2 regions of the Pseudoduganella sp. HUAS MS19 genome follow, and region 1 is predicted to be linked to the other one. Evidence: predicted binding sites of a transcription regulator. Region 1 holds the regulator's gene; the other holds the start of a gene.

Evidence for each region. The regulator HrcA, encoded in region 1, represses chaperone genes, less so after heat shock. The targets are predictions, from matches to a motif close to TTAGCACTCNNNNNNNNNGAGTGCTAA.
Region 2: a site for HrcA is predicted at 8,084-8,110, ahead of groES (co-chaperone GroES). Genes of this name have one in related genera too.

Annotation. Positions count from the first base shown of each region.
Region 1 is NZ_CM132133.1:6,187,175-6,199,264, forward strand. Features, by position in the region: gene ACWBU6_RS28375 (LPS-assembly lipoprotein LptE) at 1-503, opposite strand, end outside; gene leuS (leucine--tRNA ligase) at 511-3,132, opposite strand; gene ACWBU6_RS28385 (DUF6597 domain-containing transcriptional factor) at 3,202-4,032, shown strand; gene ACWBU6_RS28390 (hypothetical protein) at 4,239-4,448, shown strand; gene ACWBU6_RS28395 (VOC family protein) at 4,717-5,082, shown strand; gene map (type I methionyl aminopeptidase) at 5,098-5,889, shown strand; gene ACWBU6_RS28405 (barstar family protein) at 5,932-6,249, opposite strand; gene ACWBU6_RS28410 (ExbD/TolR family protein) at 6,249-6,671, opposite strand; gene ACWBU6_RS28415 (MotA/TolQ/ExbB proton channel family protein) at 6,676-7,332, opposite strand; gene dapB (4-hydroxy-tetrahydrodipicolinate reductase) at 7,332-8,141, opposite strand; gene ACWBU6_RS28425 (outer membrane protein assembly factor BamE) at 8,170-8,697, opposite strand; gene fur (ferric iron uptake transcriptional regulator) at 8,804-9,232, shown strand; gene hrcA (heat-inducible transcriptional repressor HrcA) at 9,299-10,315, opposite strand; gene ACWBU6_RS28440 (HAD family hydrolase) at 10,320-11,015, opposite strand; gene ACWBU6_RS28445 (hypothetical protein) at 11,152-11,757, shown strand; gene ACWBU6_RS28450 (hypothetical protein) at 11,770-12,090, shown strand, end outside.
Region 2 is NZ_CM132133.1:5,338,863-5,350,952, forward strand. Features, by position in the region: gene ACWBU6_RS24495 (chromate transporter) at 1-535, opposite strand, end outside; gene ACWBU6_RS24500 (sulfite exporter TauE/SafE family protein) at 594-1,397, opposite strand; gene ACWBU6_RS24505 (EVE domain-containing protein) at 1,397-1,861, opposite strand; RNA gene ssrS (6S RNA) at 1,929-2,109, opposite strand; gene ACWBU6_RS24515 (cell division protein ZapA) at 2,167-2,469, opposite strand; gene ACWBU6_RS24520 (hypothetical protein) at 2,466-2,687, opposite strand; gene ACWBU6_RS24525 (hypothetical protein) at 2,753-2,878, opposite strand; gene ACWBU6_RS24530 (response regulator transcription factor) at 3,013-3,693, shown strand; gene ACWBU6_RS24535 (sensor histidine kinase) at 3,690-5,081, shown strand; gene pepA (flocculation-associated PEP-CTERM protein PepA) at 5,290-6,105, shown strand; gene ACWBU6_RS24545 (N-acyl amino acid synthase FeeM domain-containing protein) at 6,264-7,028, shown strand; gene ACWBU6_RS24550 (ThiF family adenylyltransferase) at 7,021-7,929, shown strand; gene groES (co-chaperone GroES) at 8,145-8,435, shown strand; gene groL (chaperonin GroEL) at 8,477-10,123, shown strand; gene ACWBU6_RS24565 (DUF6882 domain-containing protein) at 10,276-11,013, shown strand; gene ACWBU6_RS24570 (DUF6348 family protein) at 11,050-11,886, opposite strand; gene ACWBU6_RS24575 (hypothetical protein) at 11,889-12,090, shown strand, end outside.

The sequences.
Region 1 (12,090 bases):
TGCACCAGGTCGGCCTGCATGTCCTTGTACAGCAAGGCTTCCTCCTGCTCTTTCGCCAGCAGCTGGGTTTCGCTGAAGGTGATCGGGCGGCCCAGCACGATATTGGTCGGCGCCAGCAATTCGTTGCCGGCCTGGTCGGTCACGCGGAACAGGATGTTGTAGCTCAGCAGGTATTCGCGCACGCGGCCATTGCTGTTCAGGGACAGGATCGACTTGGTGCGGGTCTTTTCCGGATTGGTCATCACCTCGATCACGCCGTCGGCCTCGCTCTTGCTCGACACCACGGTGGTGTGGCCGTTGACGCGGATATTGCGTTTGAGCTCGATCGCCAGCGGCGACGACTCCGGCAAGCCCACATACATGGCGTTGAACGGCAGCGTATACGTGCCGCCCGAGCCGCGCAGGTGGAAGCCGCAGCCGGTGGCCACGGCAGCCATGCCCAGCACACTCAGCGCCAGCATCGTGCGGCGCAGCGCGCCGCGGGATTTCAGAGTCGTCGTCATCTTTGCCTTACACCACGATATTGACCAATTTGCCCGGTACCACGATGACCTTCTTCGGCGCGCCTTCCAGGAACTTCTGCACACTTTCCTCGGCCAGCGCGGCCGCTTCGATGGCGGCCTTGTCGGCGGCCTTCGGCACTTTCACCGAGCCGCGCAGCTTGCCGTTCACCTGGATCATCAGCTCGATCTCGGACTGCTCCAGCGCGGCCGGGTCAACCTGCGGCCAGGCGGCATCCAGGATGTCCCCGGCATAGCCCATTTCCTGCCACAGTACGTGGGTGATGTGCGGTGCCACAGGGTTCAGCAGGCGCAGGAAGATGGCGTAGCCTTCTGCCAGCACGGCAGGCTCCACGCCTTTGGCCGATTCCAGGGTGTTGAGCATCTTCATGCAGGCCGACACCACGGTGTTGTACTGGATACGCTTGATGTCGTAGTCGGCCTGCTGCAGCACCTTGTGCACCTCGCGGCGCAGCGCCTTGCCGTCGTCGGTGGCGGCCACCGCGGCCAGCGGCGAACCGGCGGCGCGGATGGCGGCGCGCTGGGCGTAGCCGAAGTTCCACACGCGCTTGAGGTAGCGGTTGGCGCCTTCCACGCCGGAACCGGACCACTCCAGGGTCTGCTCTGGCGGCGAGGCGAACATGGTGAACAGGCGCGCGGTGTCGGCACCGTACTGCTCGATCTGCACTTGCGGGTCGATGCCGTTGTTCTTGGACTTGGACATCTTCTCGATGCCGCCCAGGTTGACCGGCTGGCCGTCGGCCTTCAGCACGGCCGACACCGGGCGGCCGCGGTCGTCGGTGGTCAGGGTCACGTCGTCCGGGTTGAACCAGTGCTTCTTGCCCGAGGCTTCCTCGCGGAAGTAGGTTTCGTTCAGCACCATGCCCTGGGTCAGCAGGTTGGTGAAGGGCTCATCGAACTTCACCAGGCCGAAGTCGCGCATCACCTTGGTCCAGAAGCGCGCGTACAGCAGGTGCAGCACGGCGTGCTCGATGCCGCCGATGTACTGGTCCATCGGCATCCAGTAGTCGTTGCGCTCGTCGATCATGGCCTGGTCGGAACCTGGCGAGGTATAGCGCATGTAGTACCAGCACGAGTCGACGAAGGTGTCCATGGTGTCGGTCTCGCGGCGCGCCGGCTTGCCGCATTTCGGGCAGTCGCACTTGAGGAAGGCTTCATGCTTGTTCAGCGGGTTGCCGGTGCCGTCCGGCACGCAGTCTTCCGGCAGCACCACCGGCAGGTCCTTTTCAGGCACCGGCACCGAGCCGCAGGATTCGCAGTGGATCATCGGGATCGGGGTGCCCCAGTAGCGCTGGCGCGAAATGCCCCAGTCGCGCAGGCGGAAGGTGGTCTTCTTCTCGCCCAGGCCCTTGGCGGCCAGGTCGGCGGCGATCGCTTCCAGCGCTTCGTGGTAGCGCAGGCCGTCGTACTTGCCGGAGTTGGTGACCACGGAGACGGCCTTGTCGCCGTACCATTCCTGCCAGGCCTCGTCGGAATACGACTGGCCTTCGGCGGCGATCACCTGCTTGATCGGCAGATGGTATTTTTTCGCGAAGGCGAAGTCGCGCTCGTCGTGCGCCGGCACGCCCATCACGGCGCCGTCGCCGTAGGTCATCAGGACGTAGTTGCCGATCCAGACTTCGACTTGTTCGCCGCTGATCGGATGGGTGACGAACAGGCCGGTCGGCATGCCCTTCTTTTCCATGGTGGCCATATCGGCTTCGATCACGGAGCCCATCTTGCATTCGGCGATGAAGGCTTGCAGTTCCGGCTTGTTCTGCGCGGCGTGGGCGGCCAGCGGGTGCTCGGCGGCCACGGCGCAGAAGGTCACGCCCATCACGGTGTCGGGACGGGTGGTGAACACGAACAGCTTGCCGTCGTTGATCAACTGGCCGTCGCTGCCCTTGATCTGGTGCGGGAAGGCGAAGCGCACGCCGGTGCTCTTGCCGATCCAGTTCGACTGCATGATGCGCACGCGCTCAGGCCAGCCTGGCAGCTTGTTGTCGACGTAGTCCAGCAGCTCGTCGGCGTAGTCGGTGATGCGGACGTAATACATCGGGATTTCGCGCTTTTCGATCAGCGCGCCCGAACGCCAGCCCTTGCCATCGACCACCTGCTCGTTGGCCAGCACGGTCTGGTCGACCGGGTCCCAGTTCACGGTGCCGGTCTTCTGGTAGATGATGCCTTTTTCCAGCATCTTCAGGAACATCCACTGGTTCCATTTGTAGTATTCCGGCTTGCAGGCGGCCATCTCGCGCGACCAGTCGATCGCCAGGCCCATCGACTCCATCTGCTCTTTCATGTGGTCGATGTTGGAATAGGTCCATTTGGCCGGCGGCACGTTGTTGGCCATGGCGGCGTTTTCGGCCGGCATGCCGAACGCATCCCAGCCCATCGGCATCAGCACGTTGTAGCCGTTCATCCGCAGGTAGCGGTACATCACGTCATTGATCGTATAGTTGCGCACGTGGCCCATGTGCAGCTTGCCCGACGGGTAAGGCAGCATCGAGCAGGCGTAGTACTTGCCCTTAGGGAAACGCGGGTCGTTTTCGACCGCTTTGTAGGCGTCGATCGCCTTCCAGTGCGATTGGGCGGCTTTTTCGACTTCTGCTGGACTATATTTTTCTTGCATGATGGAGCGCACTAAAATGAGAGGATATGAACCGGACATTATAACAATGCATTGGTGCGGCGCGTCAGAATGAGATATCAGGAATTTCCTCCCCCGCCCGGGCTGGCCGGCCTGGTGGACTGCCTGTGGCTGTCCGAGGCCTCGGCCGCACCTGTTCCGGCGACCGTTCCCGCCCCGGTGTTGCACCGGGTGCTGCCCGATAATTGCACCGACATCCTGTGGCAGGACAGCGGGGCGGCCTTTTTTGTCGGCATGATGAGCACCTGGTTCGATGTGCCGGCTGCGCGCCGGCTGCGCACGGTGGCGGTGCGCTTCCGGCCGGGGGCGGCCAGCGTGTTCATCGGGCCGGTGCCGCAGGCGGGGCTGGTCGACCAGCGCGCCGACCTCGACCTGCTATGGGACCGTCCGATGGCCGAGCGGCTGCGCGACACACTGTGGTCGGTGGCGCGCAGCGATGCCGAACGCCTGGCACTGCTGACCGAGGCACTCTACGCCCGCCTCTCGCTCGCCCCAGCCGGCGCCCGCGCCGCCAGCTCGCTTGCGGCCCGCGTGGCCGCTACTGCGCCGGCCGGCCAGTCGCTCGCCTTGCGCGCAGTGGCACAGCTTGAAGCCAGCGGCGGGGCCTTGCGCGTCGAATCACTGGCGGCGGCGTTTGGCGTCTCACGCCAGTACCTCGCCAACCAGTTCCGCGACCATGTCGGTCTGTCGCCCAAGCTGTTTGCCCGCATCTGTCGCTTCCGGACAGCCCGCGCTTCCGCCCTCGCTGCCGCGCCCGCCCAGCATGGTCACGACTGGGCCACCCTGGCCCTCGACAGCGGCTATTTCGACCAATCCCACCTGATCCGCGATTTCCAGGACTTCACCGGCACCTCTCCTGAGGCCTATTTAGGCAAAGGGTGAGTCGCCCGGCGCTGTCGCGAGAAAGTGCGTTTTTGGGCCCAAATTGGCCTGACCAAACCGCTATTTTTTGCGATTTTTGGGAACTTTCCGTGATTTCGGCTGTCCAAAGGAAAAAATCACGGAAAAGACCTGAAAATCGCACGAAATAGCGGTTTGGTCAGGCCAATTTAGGGCAAAAAACGCACTTTCTCGCGACGGAGATGAAAATGACACCGAATCTTTGTATCGCCATTTCGGCGCCCACACTGCGCGCCCTGCTCGACTTCCAAAGCGAGCATGACCATGAAGTCGATCCAGCCGCTCTGGCCGATCTGGCCATCCGCAACTGGCTGCACCATCAACGCGAGCTCGCCAAACCTTCCGGCCAGCGCGGATATTTCTGGAAGAAGCTCTTCCTTCGCGCTGGAGGCCGATGAACGCCGTGCCGCCAAGCGCACGGGCGCGCCGCCAGCGGCCGCCACGCCACCGCAAGCCTTGACGCCACAGGTGGCGTCACCGTCGCCGCCGCGCAGTTTACCCGCTGGGACCCTGCTTGCGCCTCAGTTGAGGTCCGACTGCGAAGAGCGGCGCAAGGCATATCGCCGCGCAGAAGACCTCCTGCTCGATTAGTTTCCATTTTTCCAATCGTGGCAGCGACCGGCATGGCAAGATGCGCCCATCAACCCGCCAACAGAGGAGAACACCATGATCAAAGGCCTGCGCACTGCAATTTACCCTACCCCCGACCTGGAAGCCGGCAAAGCCTGGTACAGCAAAGTTTTCCAGACCAAGCCCTACTTCGACCAACCGTTCTACGTCGGCTTTGAAATCGGCGGTTTCGAGCTCGGCCTGGTGCCAGATGGCAAACCGGTCAAACACGGCGTCCAGGCCTATTGGGGCGTGGAAGACATTGCCAAGGAAGTCGAACGCATCGTGACCCTGGGAGCGAGCATTCACTCCGACATCCAGGAAGTGGGTGAACGGATCCTGGTGGCCGAACTGGCCGACCCGTTTGGCAACTTGCTGGGCCTGATTGAAAACCCGCATTTCGACAGGGCCAAGGTCACGTGATACCATGCACCCCCTATGCGCAAACGCAATAACAAATCCATCCTGATCAAGACGCCCGACCAGGTCGAGCTGGCCCGCGTGGCCGGCCAGCTGGCAGCCGACGTGCTGAGCTTCATCGCCCCGCACGTCAAGCCGGGCGTCACCACCGCCCAGCTGGACAAGCTGTGCAACGATTACATCGTCAACACCCAGCAAGTCATCCCGGCCAACGTCGGTTATGGCGGCTTTACCGGCACGGTGTGCACCTCGGTCAACGAGGTGGTCTGCCATGGCATCCCATCGCCCAAGAAGGTGCTGAAGGATGGCGACATCATCAACATCGACGTGGCCGTCATCAAGGATGAATGGTTCGGCGACACCAGCCGCATGTACTACGTCGGCACCCCGTCCAAGGCAGCGCAGAAGCTGTGCGAGGTGACGTATGACGCGATGTGGGCCGGCATCCGCGCAGTCAAGCCGGGCAACCGCCTGGGCGACGTCGGGCACGCCATCCAGAAGCTGGCCGAAGCAGCCGGCTACAGCGTGGTGCGCGATTATTGCGGGCATGGCATCGGCATGGTGTACCACGAAGACCCGCAGGTGCTGCATTACGGGCGTCCGGGCACCGGCCTGCTGCTCGAACCGGGCATGGTGTTTACCATCGAGCCGATGATCAATGCGGGCAAGCATGCCACGCGCGCGCTGCCCGACGGCTGGACGGTCGTCACGGCCGACAGGTCGCTGTCGGCGCAGTGGGAGCATATGGTGGCAGTCACCGAGACCGGCTTCGACGTGTTGACGTTGGCGCCGGGCGAGCAAAACCGGTAAGCCTGTGTCAGACCCACAGGGTCTGACACTGCATTGCCGGTTTTAGCGCAAGGTCAGCTTCAACGCCGGCTTCTCGCCGTAATCGTCATAACGCTCGTTGATCCCGCCAACGCAGTAAGTGATCTCTTCCAGCAGATCCGCCGGCATCTTCGCCGCCTCCGTAATGACGATCTCCAGCACCTCATTGGGCTTGAGCCTGAACCTGGTCATATTGTCCTCATCGCGCAGGTAGGACAGGCAGTCCACCCAGGCATCGATGGTCGCGCTATAGCCCGACGGGAATCCCAGTTCCGCCTGGCAGGCAGCGTGGAAAGCCGCCTCATCGCCGATCGCGGCGCCGTTTAATGTGGCAATAGCCATTATTTCTTTTCCTTCGGATCGGTGACAAACCCAATGCGGGTCAGGCCATGCGACTGCGCCGCCGCCATCACCTGCGCCACCACTTCATAGCGGGTATCCTTGTCCGCCCGCAGCTGCAATTCTGGCTGCTGCGGCAGGCCCGCCGCCTCGGCCAGGCGCTGTTCCAGCTCCCCGGCCTGCAAGGCAGCGTTATTCCAGTAGACCGTGCCGGCGGCATCGATAGCCAAGCTCACACTATCGGCTTGCTGCTGCGAAGCCTTGGCCTGCGCCTTGGGCAGCTCCAGCTGCACCGCATTGGTAAACATCGGCGCGCTGATGATGAAGATCACCAGCAGCACCAGCATCACATCCACCATCGGCGTGACATTGATGTCCGCCATGGATTCCTTCTGCCGGTGATGGTTGAAGGAGCCGAATGCCATCCGTTCAATCCCTGGCCAGGTAAGCGTGCAAGTCGTGCGCAAACGCGTCCAGCTCGGACAGCGTGATGCGGTTGATGCGGTTAAAGCCGTTATACGCCAGCACCGCCGGTATCGCCACCACCAGGCCGACGCCGGTCATGATCAGGGCCTCGCCCACCGGCCCGGCCACCTTGTCGATCTGCACCGTGCCCTGCGCCGACACCGCCGCCAGCGCATGGTAGATGCCCCACACGGTGCCCAGCAAGCCGACAAACGGCGCGGTCGAGGCGATCGAAGCGAGCAGGGTCAGGCCGGACTCGAGCCGGGTGGTCGAGACATGGATCGCATCGCGCAGCACGCGGGTGACCTGCTCGGAGCGCGCCATCTCGGCGCCGATGCTGCCGCTCCTGGCATGCGCCAGCTGGTGCGCGCCGGCCTGCGCCACTGCCGCGAAGATGCCCTCCTGGTCGCGCACGGCCATCAGCGCCACGCCGTCGGCCACCGACGGCGCATCCCAGAACGCCTGCACCACCGGCGCCGCGCGCCGGATGCGCCACGAGGCCCAGCCCTTCCACAGGATGAAGAACCAGGACGCGAGCGACATCGCCAGCAGCAAATAGGCCACGGCGTGGCTGATCGCATCGCCGCGCTGCCAGTAGCTGGCGAAGGTGAAGTGCTCCATCAACCGTTCAGGCCCAGCACGTCGTACATATCGTACAAGCCGGTCTTCTTGTCGGCCAGGAAGGCGGCCGCGCGCAGCGAGCCGTTGGCGTAGTGCTGGCGCGAAGAAGACTTGTGGCTGATTTCGATGCGCTCGCCCTCGGTGGCGAACATCACGGTATGGTCGCCGATGATGTCGCCGCCGCGCACGGTGGCAAAGCCGATCTGCGACGGCTCGCGCGGGCCGGTTACGCCTTCGCGCGCGAACACGCCGCATTGCTTCAGGTCGCGCCCCAGCGCTTCGGCAATCACCTCGCCCATTTTCAGCGCGGTGCCAGACGGCGCATCGACCTTGTGGCGGTGGTGCGCCTCGATGATCTCGATGTCGTAACCAAGGTCGAACTGCTTGGCCGCAAACTCCAACAGCTTGAGCGTTACGTTGACGCCCACGCTCATGTTCGGCGCGAATACGATCGCCGTGCGCTTGGCCGCTTCCGCGATAGCCGCCTTGCCCGCCTCGTCGAAGCCGGTGGTGCCGATCACCATCTTCACGCCATGCTCGGCGCAGTAAGCCAGGTGGGCCAGGGTGCCTTCGGGGCGGGTGAAGTCGATCAGCACGTCGGCGCCGGCCAGGCCGGCGGCCAGGTCGGCCGTGATGGCCACGCCCGCGGGCTGGCCGGTGAAGGCGGCCGCGTCGCTGCCCAGGGCCGGCGCGCCTGCGCGGTCCAGCGCACCGGACAGGCGCGCCGCCGGCGCCTTCTGCACCGCCTCGATCAACATATGGCCCATGCGGCCGCTGGCGCCGGCGATGGCGATATTCAGTTGCGTCATCTTGCTAATTCCTTAATGCTGTCAATGCTTACTGCCTGGTGCCCGATTCCTGGCCGCCCGGCAGCGGCGCCTTGCCCGGCGCCAGATTGCCCTTGGCGTCCTCGGCCTTCTTGAATTCCTTGATCGGGCCGGCAATGCGCTCGATGTATTGCTGTTCGGTCGGCAGGTCGCCGCCCTCGAAGCGTTCCACCTTGTCATCCTTGTCGAAGAACACCACCACCGTGCTGGTGGTCAGCTCGCCATTGCCCTTGGCCAGGCGGAACGGGTAATCCCAGCGCTTGCCGTGGAAGGCATCGGCCATCAGCGGGGTGCCTAGCAGGAACTTGACCTGGTCCTTGCTCATGCCGTTCTTGAGCTGGGCCAGCATTTCCTTGGACACGAAATTGCCCTGCTGGATGTCGGGCCGGTAGGGCGAGAAGAACCACAGGAATTTCTGCGTCTTGCTGATCTGGGTGGTCTGGGCCCCCTGCGAGGCTTCCACCGGGGCCACGGTGGCTGGCTTGCTGGCGCAGGCCGCCAACAGGGCAGCAGCCAGCAGCGCAGTGCTACGTTGCAACAAAGACAGCGGGGTCAAACGCATAGTATGCATACCTCAATTCCGTGAGCAGAAGTGCCTAAAACGCTATATCATAAAGCACTTCCCGCAACTGACGTTAGCAAACATGAGTAACAGCCCTACCGACCTGAAGGCGTCCGGCCTCAAGGCTACCCTGCCGCGCCTGAAGATCCTCGACATTTTCCAGAGCAGCCCCGTGCGCCATCTGACGGCAGAAGACGTGTACAAGCTGCTGCTGGCCGAGAACATGGATGTTGGCCTGGCCACCGTGTACCGCGTGCTGACCCAGTTCGAGCAGGCCGGCCTGCTCAACCGCAACCATTTCGAGAGCGGCAAGGCGATTTTCGAGCTTAACGAAGGCTCGCACCACGACCACCTGGTCTGCCTCGATTGCGGCCGGGTCGAAGAATTCGTCGACGAAGAGATTGAAAAGCGCCAGCAAAGCATCGCCGCTGAGCGCGGCTTCAAGATTGCCGAACACGCGCTGGCCATCTACGGCAGCTGCACCAAGGTCAACTGCCCGCACAAGCACTGAAAAAATAAATGGGGACGTACCCCATTTTTCTTCGAAAAATAAATGGGGTACGTCCCCATTTATTTTTTAGTGGTTGCTGAGCGCGTTTGACAGCAGCCGCGACGTAATATCGACAATCGGGATGACCCGTTCGTACGCCATGCGGGTCGGTCCGATCACCCCCAGCGTGCCCACGATCTTGCCGTTGGCTTCATAGGGCGCGGTCACCACGCTCATTTCATCCATCGGCACCAGCTGCGACTCGCCGCCGATGAAAATCTGTACGCCGGAAGCCTTGGACGACACGTCCAGCAGCTGCATCAGTCCGGTCTTCTGCTCGAACAGGTCGAACATCGCGCGCAGCGAGCTCATATTCGAGGACAGGTCGGCCACCGACAGCAAGTTGCGCTCGCCGGCGATCACCATGTCTTCGGCCGATTCGGCCATCGCCGCGCTGCCGGCCTCCACCGCCGCCTGCATCAGGCGCCCCATATCGTCGCGCAACTGGCGCAGCTCGTGCTGCAGGCGTCCGCGCACATCCTCGAACGACAGCCCGGAATAATGCTGGTTGATGAAATTGGCCGATTGCTGCAGCTGGGCCGGGGTGTAGTCGACGTCGGTCAGCAGGATGCGGTTTTGCACGTCGCCGCCGGGCGAGACGATCACCAGCAGCACGCGTTTCTCGCCCAGGCGCAGGAATTCGATCTGTTGGAACACCGACTCGTGGCGCGGCGCCAGCACTACCCCGGCAAACTGGGTCAGCGAGGACAGCATCTGGGCCGCGTTGGCAATCAGCTTTTGCGGCTGCGGCGAGGCCGCCTGCAGGCCGGCCTGCACCGCGCGTTCGTCGATGTGCTGCACCGTCAGCAGGGTGTCGACAAAGATGCGGTAGCCGCGCGGGGTCGGCACCCGGCCGGCCGAGGTATGCGGGCTGGCCACATAGCCCTGCTCTTCCAGGTCGGCCATGATGTTGCGGATGGTGGCCGGCGACAGCTCCAGGCCGGAAATCTTGGACAGGGCGCGCGAGCCCACCGGCTGGCCGTCGGCAATGTAACGCTCGACCAGGGCTTTGAGCAGGGTTTGGGCGCGGAGATCGAGATGCATGGCTCTATTCTGCCAACTGTTGTTCCAGCCACGCAAGCAATTCATCGAGCGTGGCGCAAATCGCGTCCGGCCGCGGCGCCCCTTCCGGCAGCGTGGCGCCATGCCGGTTCATCCACACCGCGCGTAGGCCGGCCGCCTGCGCCCCGGCCACGTCCAGCGCCAGGTCGTCGCCCACGTACACCGCATCGTGCGGCGCCACGCCCAGCGCCTGGCAGGCGGCGCGGAAAATGTCCGGCGCCGGCTTGGCCGCGCCGAAATGGGCGGCCGCCAGCGAAACCTGGAAATGGTGGGCCAGGCCGATCACTTCCAGGTCGGCGTTGCCATTGGAAATCGTACCCAGTTGCACATGCTGGCGCAGCTTGAGCAAGCCCGGCAGTACATCGTCGTAGGGCGTCACCGCGTTGCGCGCGGCAAAAAAATGCGCCATGGCGCTGTCGACATGGGCCGCGTCCTCGCCCGCTGCGGCAAAGGCCGCCTGCAGGCTGGCGCGGCGCAGCTGGCCCAGGTCGATCAGCAGTTCCGGGCGGGCCGCCGCCAGTTCGGCGCGGTGCGCGCGCAAGGCATCGATCGACCACGCCGCGGCCACTTTCGGCGCATGGGCCGCCAGCCAGGCGTGCAGCGTGACTTCCGCCTCGGCAATCACGGGCGCGATCGGCCACAGGGTGTCGTCCAGGTCGAACAGGATGGCTTTCGGCTTCATGGGCGCATTGTACCGCGCCGCGGTTGCAAGCTGTTACAAGGGAAAAGCTGGCCAAATCGGCTATAGAAGTAGCAAATGCACTAAAATAGGCGCCGATTTGTCCGCGCAAGGCGCGAAACCGACTGGAGAACGTGGAATGAAGAGTAAGTATCTGTCTGCTGCCGCCGCGCTGCTGTGCGTCGCCGGCCTGGCCGCCTGTGGCGGCAAGGGCAACGGCAGCTTGAACCTGGGCGTGCAGGTCATCGGCATCGACCGCAGCGGCCTGGTGCTGCAGAACAATGGCGGCGACGACCTGGTCATCACCGGCACCGGCAACGGCATGTATTACTTCAAGACCCTGATGGAACCGGACGCGCCATTTAACATCACCATCAAATCCGCGCCGGCCAACGTGACGTGCAAACTGGCCAACAATACCGGTAAGATCAATTACTACACCTATCAGCAAGCCGCCGTGACCTGCACCCCCGATGCCTTCCCCCTGGGCGGCACAGTTAGCGGTCTGAACGGCAGCGGCCTGGTGCTGGCCAACGGCGCCCAGACCCTGGGCGTGACCGCCAACGGCCCGTGGCAATTCGCCAGCCCGATCGGCAACAATACGGTGTATGGGGTGACCGTGCTGAACCACCCGACCGGCCAGACCTGCACCGTCAGCGGCGGCGGGAACGGCCTGGGCGCCGGCACCATGCCCGCCAACGCTGTCGTTGACGTGACAGTCACCTGCGTTACCAAATCCAGCTAAGAAGGCATCCTCATGAAAACCAAACTGATTGCCGCGGCCCTGCTGGCCGCAGCCCTGGCCGCCTGCGGCGGTAAAGCCAGTTTCACCCTCGGCGGCACCATCACCGGCCTGGCCAACAACGGCCTGATCCTGCAGAACAATGGCGGCAACGACCTGAGCATCAACGCCGGCGCCACCAGCTTCAGCTTCCCGAACAGCATCAGCTACGGCACCGAATACCGGGTCAGCATCAAGCAGCAGCCAGAGCACATGACTTGCGGCTTCCTGGGCGGCACCGAACACGGGTCGGCCGGCCACACCACCAGCATCAATATTGCCATCAGCTGCAGCCAG
Region 2 (12,090 bases), 850 kb from region 1:
GGAAGCCGACCGGCACCAGGGTGGCGACCACCGTGATCAGCCCGACCTTCGCCACCCCGAGGCCGACAAAGGCCGCCACCAGCAGCGCAAGCTGCACCGCGCGGCGTCCGGGCTGGGCGGTGCCGCGCAGCATGCCGGCCGCAAGCTTGAGCGCCGTCGCGAGGATCAGGCCCGACGCGGCTGCCGCCATGCCGCGCATGGCATTGACAAAGAGCGGCTGGTGCGCCAGTCCCTGGTAGGCCGCGCCCAGCGCGATGACGATGAAGAATGGGCCGAGCAGCAGCCCGGCCAGCGCGGAGAAGCCGCCTGCCACGCCAGCGTAGCGCTGGCCGACCATGACGGAGAGATTGCAGATCGTGGGGCCGGGCAGGAGCTGGGCGATGCTGAGAAGCTGGCCGAATTCAGCGGCAGTCAGCCACTGCGTGCGTTCGACCAGGTGGCGGTAGGCAAAGGGCAGCACGCCGCCAAAGCCCTGCATCGCCATGTGTGAGAAGACCTTGAACAGCGCCCAGCATCCGACCCGTGCATCCTGCATCGCAACCTCCATTCAGCCCGGCATGCCCGGCCGCGGCCGGGGCGCCGCGACGCGTCCGCTACGCGAACGCGCGGTAAAACATATAGCCCGCAAGTGCGAACAGCACCACGGCAAAGGCGCGCTTGAGCGCAGCCACGTCCATTTTGTGCGCCATGCGCGCGCCCAGCGGCGCCATGACTACGCTGGCAGCCACGATCACGGCCAGCGCAGGCAAATAGATAAACCCCAGCGAATACTGCGGCAGGCCCGGCGCTGACCAGCCAAAGTAAATATTCGACAGGGTGCCCGCCAGCGCAATCGGGAAACCCAGCGCCGCGCTGGTTGCCACCGCCTGGTGAATACGCACATTACACCACGCCATGAACGGCACCGAGATGAACCCACCGCCAGCACCGACCAGTCCCGCCGCGGTGCCGATCACGCCGCCCGCGGCAAACATGCCCGCCGTGCCAGGCAATTCGCGCCCGGCGGAAGTTTTCCTGTTACGCAGCATCTGCGTCGCGGAGAACGCCACGAACAGCGCGAACAGCAGCGCCAGCGCCGAAGTATCCAGCTGCTTGCCGATCCAAGGCCCGATCCAGGAACCGATCACGATGCCCGGCGCCAGCAGGGCCACGATGCGCCATTGCACCGCGCCGTGCCGGTGGTGCGCCCGCACCGAAGACAGGGAAGTAAACATGATCGTCGCCAGCGAAGTGGCAATCGCCATATGCACCACCAGTCCGGGCGGAAAGCCCTTGGCCGTGAAGATCATGGTGATGAAGGGAACCAGCACCATGCCGCCGCCTATCCCCAGCAAACCCGCCGCGTATCCGCCTCCCGCCCCCATCAGGAGCAGGATGCCGATCAGACTCCAATCCATCAAACGCCCTTCAGCAGCGCCATCACATGCTTCCACTGGGCCGGCGTAACCGGCGTGATCGACAGGCGGCTGCCTTTTTGCAGCACGGCCATGTCTTCCAGTTGCGGCAGCGTGCGCATCTCCGCCAGCGACAGAAGGCGCGTCTTGCGCACGCCCTTCACGTCGACGGAAATCCAGCGCGGCTGCTCCTGCGTCGCCTTCGCGTCGTAGTAATGGCTCCTGGGATCGAACTGCGTGGCGTCGGGATAAGGCCCGCTGACCACTTCGGCAATACCGGCAATACCCGGCTCGGGACAGGAGGAATGGTAGAACAGGACGCCGTCGCCGATCTTCATCGCATCGCGCATGAAATTGCGGGCCTGGTAATTGCGCACTCCGAACCAGGGCACCGTCTTGCCGTTGGCGGACATCACATCGTCGATGCTGACTTCGTCGGGCTCAGACTTCATCAACCAATATTGCATGGCGCTCCTCTGGGCGTAAAAAAACGGTTGCGCACCCTCGGGTGCTGGCAACCGCTTTCGTATGGAATGAGGCCCCGCCTGTGCCGTTATGCCGGCATCCCGAACCTTACGGTTCAAGGTGGTTGCAGTTAGTTCAACTTCGGGTTCATCAGACAAGTGACGCTCACGCCCGTCGAACAAATTTCCGCAACCGATGCGTGTAAATGGTTCAAGGAATATATGGCAAATCTCGAACACCGCAGGGTGACACGAAGTTTACTCCTCAAACGTTTTGCGGGAAAGGCCTTTAAGACAATTTTTGGGAATTAGAAGAGATTCTCTTGCGGCGTCAGCGCGTTGTCGAGCACCTTGTGCATGGCGCCCAGCTTCTCCTGCACCTCCAGCATCGACGGGCCGCCATTGGCAGTCTTCGATGCCAGGAATTCGGCCGCCATGCCCAGCGCCGCCATCACGGCGATGCGGTCATTGCCCTTGATCTTGCCGGCATCGCGGATCGCACTCATCTTTTTGTCGAGCAGGTTGGCCGCTTCGCGCAGCGCGCGTTCTTCGTCAGCCTTGCAGGCGAGCTTGTAGGGCTGGCCCATGATGGTCACGTCGACTTGGATCATTGTGCATCCTCAGGAGTGTCTGCTTCGGCAGCGGGGATTTTATCGAGCAGCGCCATCACGCGTGCGTGCGCCTCACCCAGGCGGCGCTGGTATTCGAGATTGTCGGCCACCAGAGCTGCATTGGCCTGGCGCAACTGGGAATTCTCCCGGCGCAAGGCTTGCGCGAGTTCCGCAAGGCGGTCGATTTTGTCGGAAAGTTCTTGGAAGTCTGCGATCATCCCGAAACTATAGAGCCGCACGATTGTACGGTCAACTTGGTGTTATACATGCTTACGATTGTAGCTCATTTGTAAGCGTGCCCTGCGATCTTGCGCGCTGCCGCCGCGATGTCGACGCACACGTCCTTGAACGCGCCGCCGATGTCGGCCAGGTCATTGCCTAGTTCCCGGAACCAGATGCCGAGGCTCATGGTCTGTCTCCCTTGTTTTGACCCCGCCATTACACCAGGTGAAAATGACGGGACGGCCAACGCTTCGATTACAAAGCTGTAATCGAGACCCGCCCGCATTGACGGCGCTTTGGCATTTCCTGACAATGCTGGGGATGAAAGCCCTACTGGTAGAAGACGAACAGCGTATCGCGAGCTTTGTATGCAGCGGATTGCGCGAACAAGGCATCCTGGTCGACCATTGCGAAGATGGGAACCAGGGCTATGACTACGCGCTGACACGCCAGTACGACATCATCCTGCTCGACATCATGGTGCCGGGCCGCGACGGCCTGGCGATCCTGAAAGCCCTGCGCCGCGACGGCCGCGACACGCCGGTCATCCTGCTGACCGCACGCAATGAGCTGGACGACCGCCTGCAAGGCCTGAACCTGGGCGCCGACGACTACCTGGCCAAGCCGTTCTACGTGGAAGAACTGATCGCCCGCATCCACGCCCTGCTGCGCCGCGTAAGCGGCGAGCGGCAGAACGTGCTGACGGCCGGCCCGCTCAAACTGGACCGCCTATCGCGCGTGGCACAACTCGATGGCCGCGAAGTCGAACTGACCAGCCGGGAATTCAACCTGATGGAATACCTGATGCGCGCGCCGGGCCGGGTGTATACCCGCACCCAGATCCTCGAGCATGTGTGGGGCTACGACTTCGACCCGCAAACCAATATGGTCGACGTCTGCATCCAGCGCCTGCGCAAGAAGCTGGCCTTGCCCGAGCACGTTGCCATCGAGGCTGTGCGCGGCGTCGGCTACCGCCTGCGCAAGCCGGATGGCGACGCATGAAGCCTGCGCGCCGCCCCTTCATCCGCTCCTTCCGCATTCGCATTGCGCTGATCACGACCGGCCTCGCCATCGGCGTGGTCGCAGTGCTGTTCGTCGCCTCCGCCGTGGCGGTCGTTGCGCGGCGCGCCAGCATCCTGGACCGCATGATGGTGGCGCACCTGTCAGGGCCGGGTTTCGGCACCAGGACGCCGGCCGTATGGCCTTCCATCGATGCCCACCTGAACGCCAGCTTCAGCGGCTTCGCGCCGGCCGGCAGCACGGAGCATTTCGCCATCCTGCGCGCGGTGGACGACAGCGGTGCCCTGCTGTACCGAAGCCCTGACTGGCCCCGCTCGCTGCTGGTGCCGGAAGCTGCCGACAGCCAACTGCGCACCTACTACGGCGGCGGCACGCAGTGGCGCATCGGCCAGACGCGGCGCGGCAGCGTGCTGGTGCAGTTCGGCGTCAACACCACCCTGTCTGAAGCCCAGCTCAAGGCCACCATCTGGCGCTTTGGCGGCGCAGTGATCCTGCTTTGCCTGGCGGTGGGCGGCGTGGCGTGGTACCTGGCCGGCCGTGCCATGCGCCCGATCGAACACCTGACCGGCGTGATGGAACGCATCCGTGCCAGCGATCTGCGCCAGCGTGTGGCAGCCGATGAAGAGGTGACGGAGTTCGAGCGCCTGGTTACCGTGTTCAACGACATGCTGGACCGGCTCGAGCGCAGCTTCCTGCAGTCGGCGCGCTTCTCGGGCGATGCGGCCCATGAACTGCGCACACCGGTATCGATCCTGCAGGGCGAACTGGAACGCGCCTTCGAACGGGCCGGCGCCTACCCCGAACTGGAACAGGCGCTGGCCGACATGCTGGATGAAGTGCGCCGCCTCGACAATGTGGTGCGCAAGCTGTTGATGCTGTCGCGCGCCGATGCCGGCCAGCTGCAGATCCCGATGCAGGCGTTCGACCTGGTGCCGGTCCTGCGTGAGCTGGCCGACGACCTCGACATGATGGCGCCGGACCGCCCCTTGCGGCTCGACCTGCCGCCGCGCATGGATGCGCAGGGCGACGCCGACCTGCTGCGCCAGGTGCTGCAAAACCTGGTCAGCAATGCGGTCAAGTACGGTGTGCCGCAAGGCTGGATCGCCATTGCCGGCCGCCGCAGCGGCACGGGCTGGCTAGTCGAGGTGGCCAACGCCTCAGCCGGCATCGCTTTCGAGCAGCGCGAACGCTTGTTCGACCGCTTCTATCGCGCCGAACATGCCTACAACCGGCGCATAGCCGGCGTCGGGCTCGGCCTGGCACTGGCACGCGAAATCGCCCGGGCCCACGGCGGCGAGCTGAAGCTGTCCGATTGCACGCCGACCCAGGTCACATTCAGCCTGACCCTGCCGTTAATAACTACTCAATAAGTAGTTGCAAGTCATTGATTTGATTGGCTTTTATGTCGGGAATTTTTACAGCAATATAAAAGTTGCTTCGATATTAATTTACAAGCGAATATTAAGTGCTTGATTCATTTAGGACTGTGATTTTTTGGCATGGCCCTTGCATGGATGGCCATGCAGATGATTGGTACCCGCCAATTCCTCACTGAAAAACCTGATTGGAGAGACGAGCATGAAAAAATATTTGCGCTGGTTGCTGGCAGGCGCACTGGGTTTGCTAAGCGCGGCCCAAGCATCCGCGTCGCCGGTGTTCACCGTGAACCCCACGGTCATCAACGGCGCCGGCAGCACCTTTGACGCCGATGCCATCAATGGCTTTTCTTCCACCCGTATCCGGCATGAAGCCGGCGACCCGGCCACCTTCTACCGCGCCAGCGGCTATGCTGTCTTCACCGGTTTTGCGCTGAACAGCGCGCCAGTACCTGGCGGACAATCGCAAGTCAACGTGGCTTACGGCCTGTATGCAACCTTTACCCAGGAGTTCACCTGCTCCGGCGTGCTGGCGCCAGGCGTGAGCTGCAACGTGAGCGCTTTCTCGTTCGAGCTGTGGGCCGACCCGGACAACGACAACACCTATTCGCTGGCGACCGTAGCGCTGGACCCGACCGTCCTGGCTGCCGGCGACCAGTACAAGCTGGCCAGCTCGAGCATGCTGACCGCCGGTGTCGGCGGCCTGGACCCGCTGGGCGGGGCGTACCAGAACCTGAACTTCGGCTGGGAGTTGTTCGACAATCCCGATCCGCTGGTGCCGGACGGCTTTGACTACTTCACCCTGCCGCGCCCGTTCTATACCGCCGCCTTCTCCGCCTTCAATAACACCTCGCTAGGCATCGAATGCGACGTGGCGGGCTGCCTCGGCGCCAACATCGTGGCGATTAACTCGGAGACCGGCATCTTGGACTTCAACCAGGTTCCGGAACCTGGCAGCCTGGTCCTGCTTGGCCTGGGCTTGCTGATGGTGGGCACGCAGCGCTTGCGGCGCCGCTAAGCCGAGCGCTGGAAGGCACGACGAGCTGATGCGATTGCCCGCATCAGCTCGTCGTGGCATGATCGTTTTTCAGCGCCGCGCGTTGGTCGGCCTTTTTAGCTTTCACCATGCTATTTGCGGGATGACTTGACGCCTGGCGCTTGCTGGAGGAACTCGCCATGCATGACAGCCCCGACGCCACGTCCAACACTGCGCACGACACCAGCGCAGACGACGCAGCCCCGCACTCCACGCTGAGCGAAGGCGATCCCCTGGTCGCGCAACTAGCCGACCAAGTCACGCAAGAACTGGACTTCGGCATCAGACTGGTCGACACGCCCACCGGGCGCAACCAGGCCAGCATGCTGATCCACCGCATGTATAGCTGGCGCGGTTTTACCGGCAACCATGCGTTGACGCCGGTCGCCAACCGCGTCACCCTGATGGCCAGCCAGCGCGGCGAAGCGGTGGGCACATTGAGCGTCGGCCTGGATTGCCCGGAAGGCTTGCTGGCCGACGAGCTGTTCAAGCCCGAACTGGACGCCTGCCGCGCCAAAGGCGGCCGCATCTGCGAAATCATCAAGTTCGCCTTCGACATGGCGGGCAACAGCAAGCAGTACCAGGCCGCCCTGTTCCACCTGGCCGTGATCACCGCGCGCGACGTCCACCAGCGCACGCATATGTTCATTGAAGTGCAGCCGCGCCATCGCGCCTTTTTCGACAATGCGCTGGGCTTCAAGCAGATCGGCGAGCCGGTGCTGAACCCGCGCGTCAATGTGCAGGGCATCCTGATGTGCGTCGAGCTGGCCTATATGACGGAACAGATCCAGCGTTACGGCGGCAAGGGGGCGGTGCCCGGCGTACGCTCGTTCTACCCGCAGTTCTTCTCGCCGCGCGAGGAAATAGGAATCGTCAACAGAATGCTCAACCTGCCACATGACTAGCCGCGACAAAGAACCTGCGATGGCTGCCCGCTTCCAGTACGAAGAGGCGTTTGCGCGCAACCTCGGTTGGGTCACACCGGAGGAACAGCAACGCTTGCGCGGCAAGCGCATCGCCATTGCCGGCATGGGCGGCGTGGGCGCCGTGCACCTGCTGACATTGGCCCGGCTCGGCGTCGGCGCCTTCCATATCGCCGACTTCGACTGCTACGACATCCCCAACCTGAACCGGCAGGCGGCCGCCTTCATGTCCACCATGGGCCAGCCCAAGGTGGCCGTGGCGGCACGCATGGCGCAGGACATCAATCCAGAAATCGAGATACGCCAGTTCGGCCAGGGCGTCAACGGCGCCAATGTCAGCGCCTTCCTCGACGGGGTCGACCTGTATGTCGATGGCCTGGACTTTTACGCCTTTGCCGCGCGCACCCTGGTCTACGGCCACTGCGCCGCGCAGCGCATCCCCGCGACCATGGCCGCGCCGCTGGGGATGGGCGCCTCCTGCCTGAATTTCCTGCCAGGACACATGAGCTTCGAGGACTATTTCCAGTGGGGCGACTTGCCGGAAGTGGAGAAAGCCCTGCGTTTCCTGGTCGGCCTGGCGCCGGCCAGCCTGCATCGCGGCTACCTGGTATGGCCGCAGGGCGTCGACCTGGCGCAGCGCCGCGGCCCGTCCACCAGCATGGGTTGCCAGCTGTGCGCGGGCATCGCGGCCAGCCAGGCGCTGAAAATCCTGCTGGGACGGGGCAAAGTGCTGGCCGCTCCCCACGGCTTCCAGTACGACGCCTACGAAGACAGATATGTGACGACCTGGCGGCCGGGCGGCAACCGCCACCCGCTGCAGCGCCTGGCCATGGCGCTGGCGCGCCGCAAATTCGTCGGTACGGCGCCGCCGCGCGCCGGCTGACTGGGGTGCGCGGCAGCCCGCCATTACCCGCTACATTCCACCGTTGGCTCCGATTTGTGCCAAATTATCACTTTGGCATGATTGCTGTCAAATCAACGCTTGACCAGACGCAAAGAAATTCCCTTGAAAAGGGAAAGTGTCGTCCCTATAATTGTTGGCACTCGTTAGCCGAGAGTGCTAACAACTGTCAATAAACCGAGTTAAAGGAGTTTTGTATGAACCTTCGCCCTTTGCATGATCGCGTCATCGTCAAACGCCTGGACCAGGAAACCAAGACCGCGTCCGGCCTGATCATCCCTGATGCAGCCGCTGAAAAGCCAGACCAGGGTGAAGTGCTGGCAGTTGGCAACGGCAAAGTTGCTGACAACGGCACCGTGCGTGCTCTGGAAGTGAAAGTGGGCGACCGCGTTCTGTTCGGCAAATACGCCGGCCAAGCCGTCAAGGTGGACGGCCAGGAACTGCTGGTAATGCGCGAAGAAGACATCATGGCCGTGGTGCAGAAGTAATCACAGCCCCCTAGATAGACAGAATTCAGGAGAAAACAAACATGGCAGCTAAAGAAGTCATTTTCGGCGATTCCGCACGTGCCAAGATGGTCGAAGGCGTGAACATCCTCGCCAACGCAGTTAAAGTCACCCTGGGCCCGAAAGGCCGCAACGTGGTGCTGGAGCGCTCCTTCGGCGCCCCAACCGTCACCAAGGACGGCGTGTCGGTCGCTAAAGAGATCGAACTGAAAGACAAGCTGATGAACATGGGCGCGCAGATGGTCAAGGAAGTTGCTTCCAAGACCTCCGACAACGCCGGTGACGGTACCACCACCGCAACCGTGCTGGCCCAGGCAATCGTGCGCGAAGGCATGAAATACGTTGCCGCCGGCATGAACCCGATGGACCTGAAGCGCGGCATCGACAAGGCAGTTGCTGCCACCGTCGAACAGCTGAAGACCATGTCCAAGCCAACCACCACCTCCAAGGAAATCGCCCAGGTTGGCGCGATCTCCGCCAACTCCGAGTCCTCGATCGGCGAGCGTATCGCTGAAGCGATGGAAAAAGTGGGCAAGGAAGGCGTCATCACCGTGGAAGACGGCAAGTCCCTGCACGACGAGCTGGACATCGTGGAAGGCATGCAGTTCGACCGCGGCTACCTGTCCCCGTACTTCATCAACAACCAGGAAAAGCAAGTTGCCGTCCTGGAGAACCCATTCGTCCTGCTGTGCGACAAGAAGATCTCCAACATCCGCGACCTGCTGCCAGTACTGGAGCAAGTAGCCAAAGCCGGCCGTCCGCTGCTGATCATCGCTGAAGACATCGAAGGCGAAGCACTGGCAACCCTGGTGGTCAACAATATCCGCGGCATCCTGAAGACCTGCGCAGTGAAAGCCCCTGGCTTCGGCGACCGTCGCAAGGCAATGCTGGAAGACATCGCCATCCTGACCGGCGGCCAGGTAGTTGCGGAAGAAGTCGGCCTGACCCTGGAAAAAGCCACCCTGGCGGAACTGGGCCAAGCCAAGCGTATCGAAGTGGGCAAGGAAAACACCATCGTCATCGACGGCGCAGGCGAAGCTTCCGCAATCGAAGGCCGCGTGGCACAGATCCGCACCCAGATCGAAGGCGCGACCTCCGACTACGACCGCGAAAAACTGCAAGAGCGCGTGGCCAAGCTGGCCGGCGGTGTTGCCGTGATCAAGGTTGGTGCAGCCACCGAAGTCGAAATGAAAGAGAAGAAGGCCCGCGTTGAAGACGCACTGCACGCAACCCGCGCAGCTGTGGAAGAAGGCATTGTGCCTGGCGGCGGCGTAGCCCTGCTGCGCGCCCGCGCTAACCTGAACGTCAAAGGCGACAACGCCGACCAGGACGCAGGTATCAAGATCGTCCTGCGCGCAATGGAAGAGCCACTGCGCATGATCGTCACCAACGCCGGCGAAGAAGCCTCGGTGGTTGTAAACGCAGTGCTGGCTGGTTCCGGTAACTACGGCTACAACGCTGCCAACGGCACCTACGGCGACATGGTTGAAATGGGCGTGCTGGACCCAGCCAAAGTGACCCGCTCGGCCCTGCAGAACGCGGCGTCGATCGCTGGCCTGATGCTGACCACCGACTGCATGGTTGCCGAAGTCGTAGAAGACAAGCCAGCCGGCGGCATGGGTGGTATGGGCGGCATGGGCGGCATGGGTGGCATGGACGGCATGATGTAATAGCCGACAGCCTCACCGCTGACCAAGAAGCCTGCAAGGTTCACGCCTTGCAGGCTTTTTTCATTCCTGCGACACGCAATTTCTCATAGGCCCAAGAAGCGAAACGTTGCTTCATACTTTGTCGCCTCCTTGTGATTGTGTAACATCCCGCCATGACATCCGAAACCATCACCTGCCCCACACACGGCGAAAGCCAGTTCGCCTTTGTTTGCAAACACCTGATCGCTGACCCCGCACAGAAATGGCACTGCGGCTATCCCGAAGAAGGCGAGCCCTGGCGCGATGCCTGGTGTTCCGCCTGCAATGAAGTCTTTGAGCGCGAAGGCGAATGGAACGAGAATAACGAGGGCGAAGCCGAAATCGGCATGCTGTGCGGCCATTGCTATGAGGATGGCATCGCGCAAAGCGTCACCTGCATGAATAACGCCACGGCGACGGCCTGGGTTCAGTATCTGGAAACCCGATGCGATGCCATGCAGGAGAAGCAGAAGGCCATGGTCGACAGCTTGAAGCTCAACGACTACCCGCGCTGGGACTATTACCAGGAAACCGCGCAGTTGGTGTTCTCTGGCGGCGAGCTGCCTGAGCTGGTGGCTGATGTCGAATTTGTCGGAACACTTTCGACGGCCAGCGACACCTGGATGTGGTCGTGGGCGAACTTCAGCCTGCTCGAACCGGTGCGCTCGCGCATCAGCGCCTTGCGCGACTTCGGCGAAGAACAAGGCTATCCACTGCTCACCGTCCCGAAGTGGAAGGCTGATATGCAGGATGGCTGGCACATGTCAGCAGCGGCGCTCGATATTCTCGACGGCCTGGGTGCCTACCGCGTGCCAACCGATAACGGTTACATCTTCATGGTCGTCCTATCCGCCCGGTTAAGGGAAGAGTGAGGCGGCCTGGCACGGCCGCATGGCATCGCGAAAGCATTACTGCGCGTTGCGGATCACCACGTATTGCTTGCGGAATTCGAGGCCGCGCGGCGGCCAGGTAGCGGCGTATTGCTTCAGGAGCTCGGCGCCAGCCGGAAAGTCTTCACCATTGACCCGGCAATCGGCGGCAAGCATGCCTTCGTCGCTCCTGCATGCGTATAAGCGGATACCGTAGAAAGCCTGGCTGGCAAGCAGGTCCCTGAATGCCTCGATCGAATTCGTGAACAGGCAGCAGGGACAGAAATCGTGACACTGGTCGCTGCAATCTTGTCCCGCTGGCGCAGTCGTCGCATGATGAATGTAAGGGCCCATGAAAACTTTGCGGGGCATTTCCATCACCAGGCTGGCGTTGACTTCATTGCTCACTGCATCCGACAACGTCGCAAGGTCGGTCTGCGCCCAGCTACGGAACCCATTCAGCAACGACTCTACTTCAGTGCTGCCGCTCGCGTGCTGGAATTCGAACAAGCCCTCCGGGAAGTATGCAGGGTGTTTGCAAAAGACCTTTGACACCGTCCGCAAGGCATTCTCGCCGATCGGCTCGGACTCAAGATATTCCAGCGAGAAGAGGAGGCCGTTGTCCATGGTAATGCCGTCGGCAGTCTCCCGGCATGCAAAGCCTTCTCCCCGCAAGGCTTCCACGAACAAGCTTTCCAGCGTGGCGCTGGCAGGCTGCGTGTCGTCCGCATTGGGCTGTTTCAGGAAAGAGGCTAGCCATTTCAACATAATAAAGAGCCAAATTTTCGATGATGCGGTATTGTACGCCGCCCCCTTCTCCGGGCAGGATGCAGATTCTGTTAGTATTGGCGCACTTTCATCGCAGGATTGTGACACGTATGTCTTCCTCCCGTACATCCGCCATCGCCGGCGCTGTTGCCGGCTTTCTTGTCGCCGGCTTGGGCGCCTGGTACGTAAGTCATCACAAACCGGAAGCGGCGCATGCGACTGCGGGCACTGCGACGCCAATATCAGCGCCTGCGGCGAACGCGAAGGTGAGCCGAGACCAGGCGGTTGAAAAGCTGATGGCGCTGCCCGAGT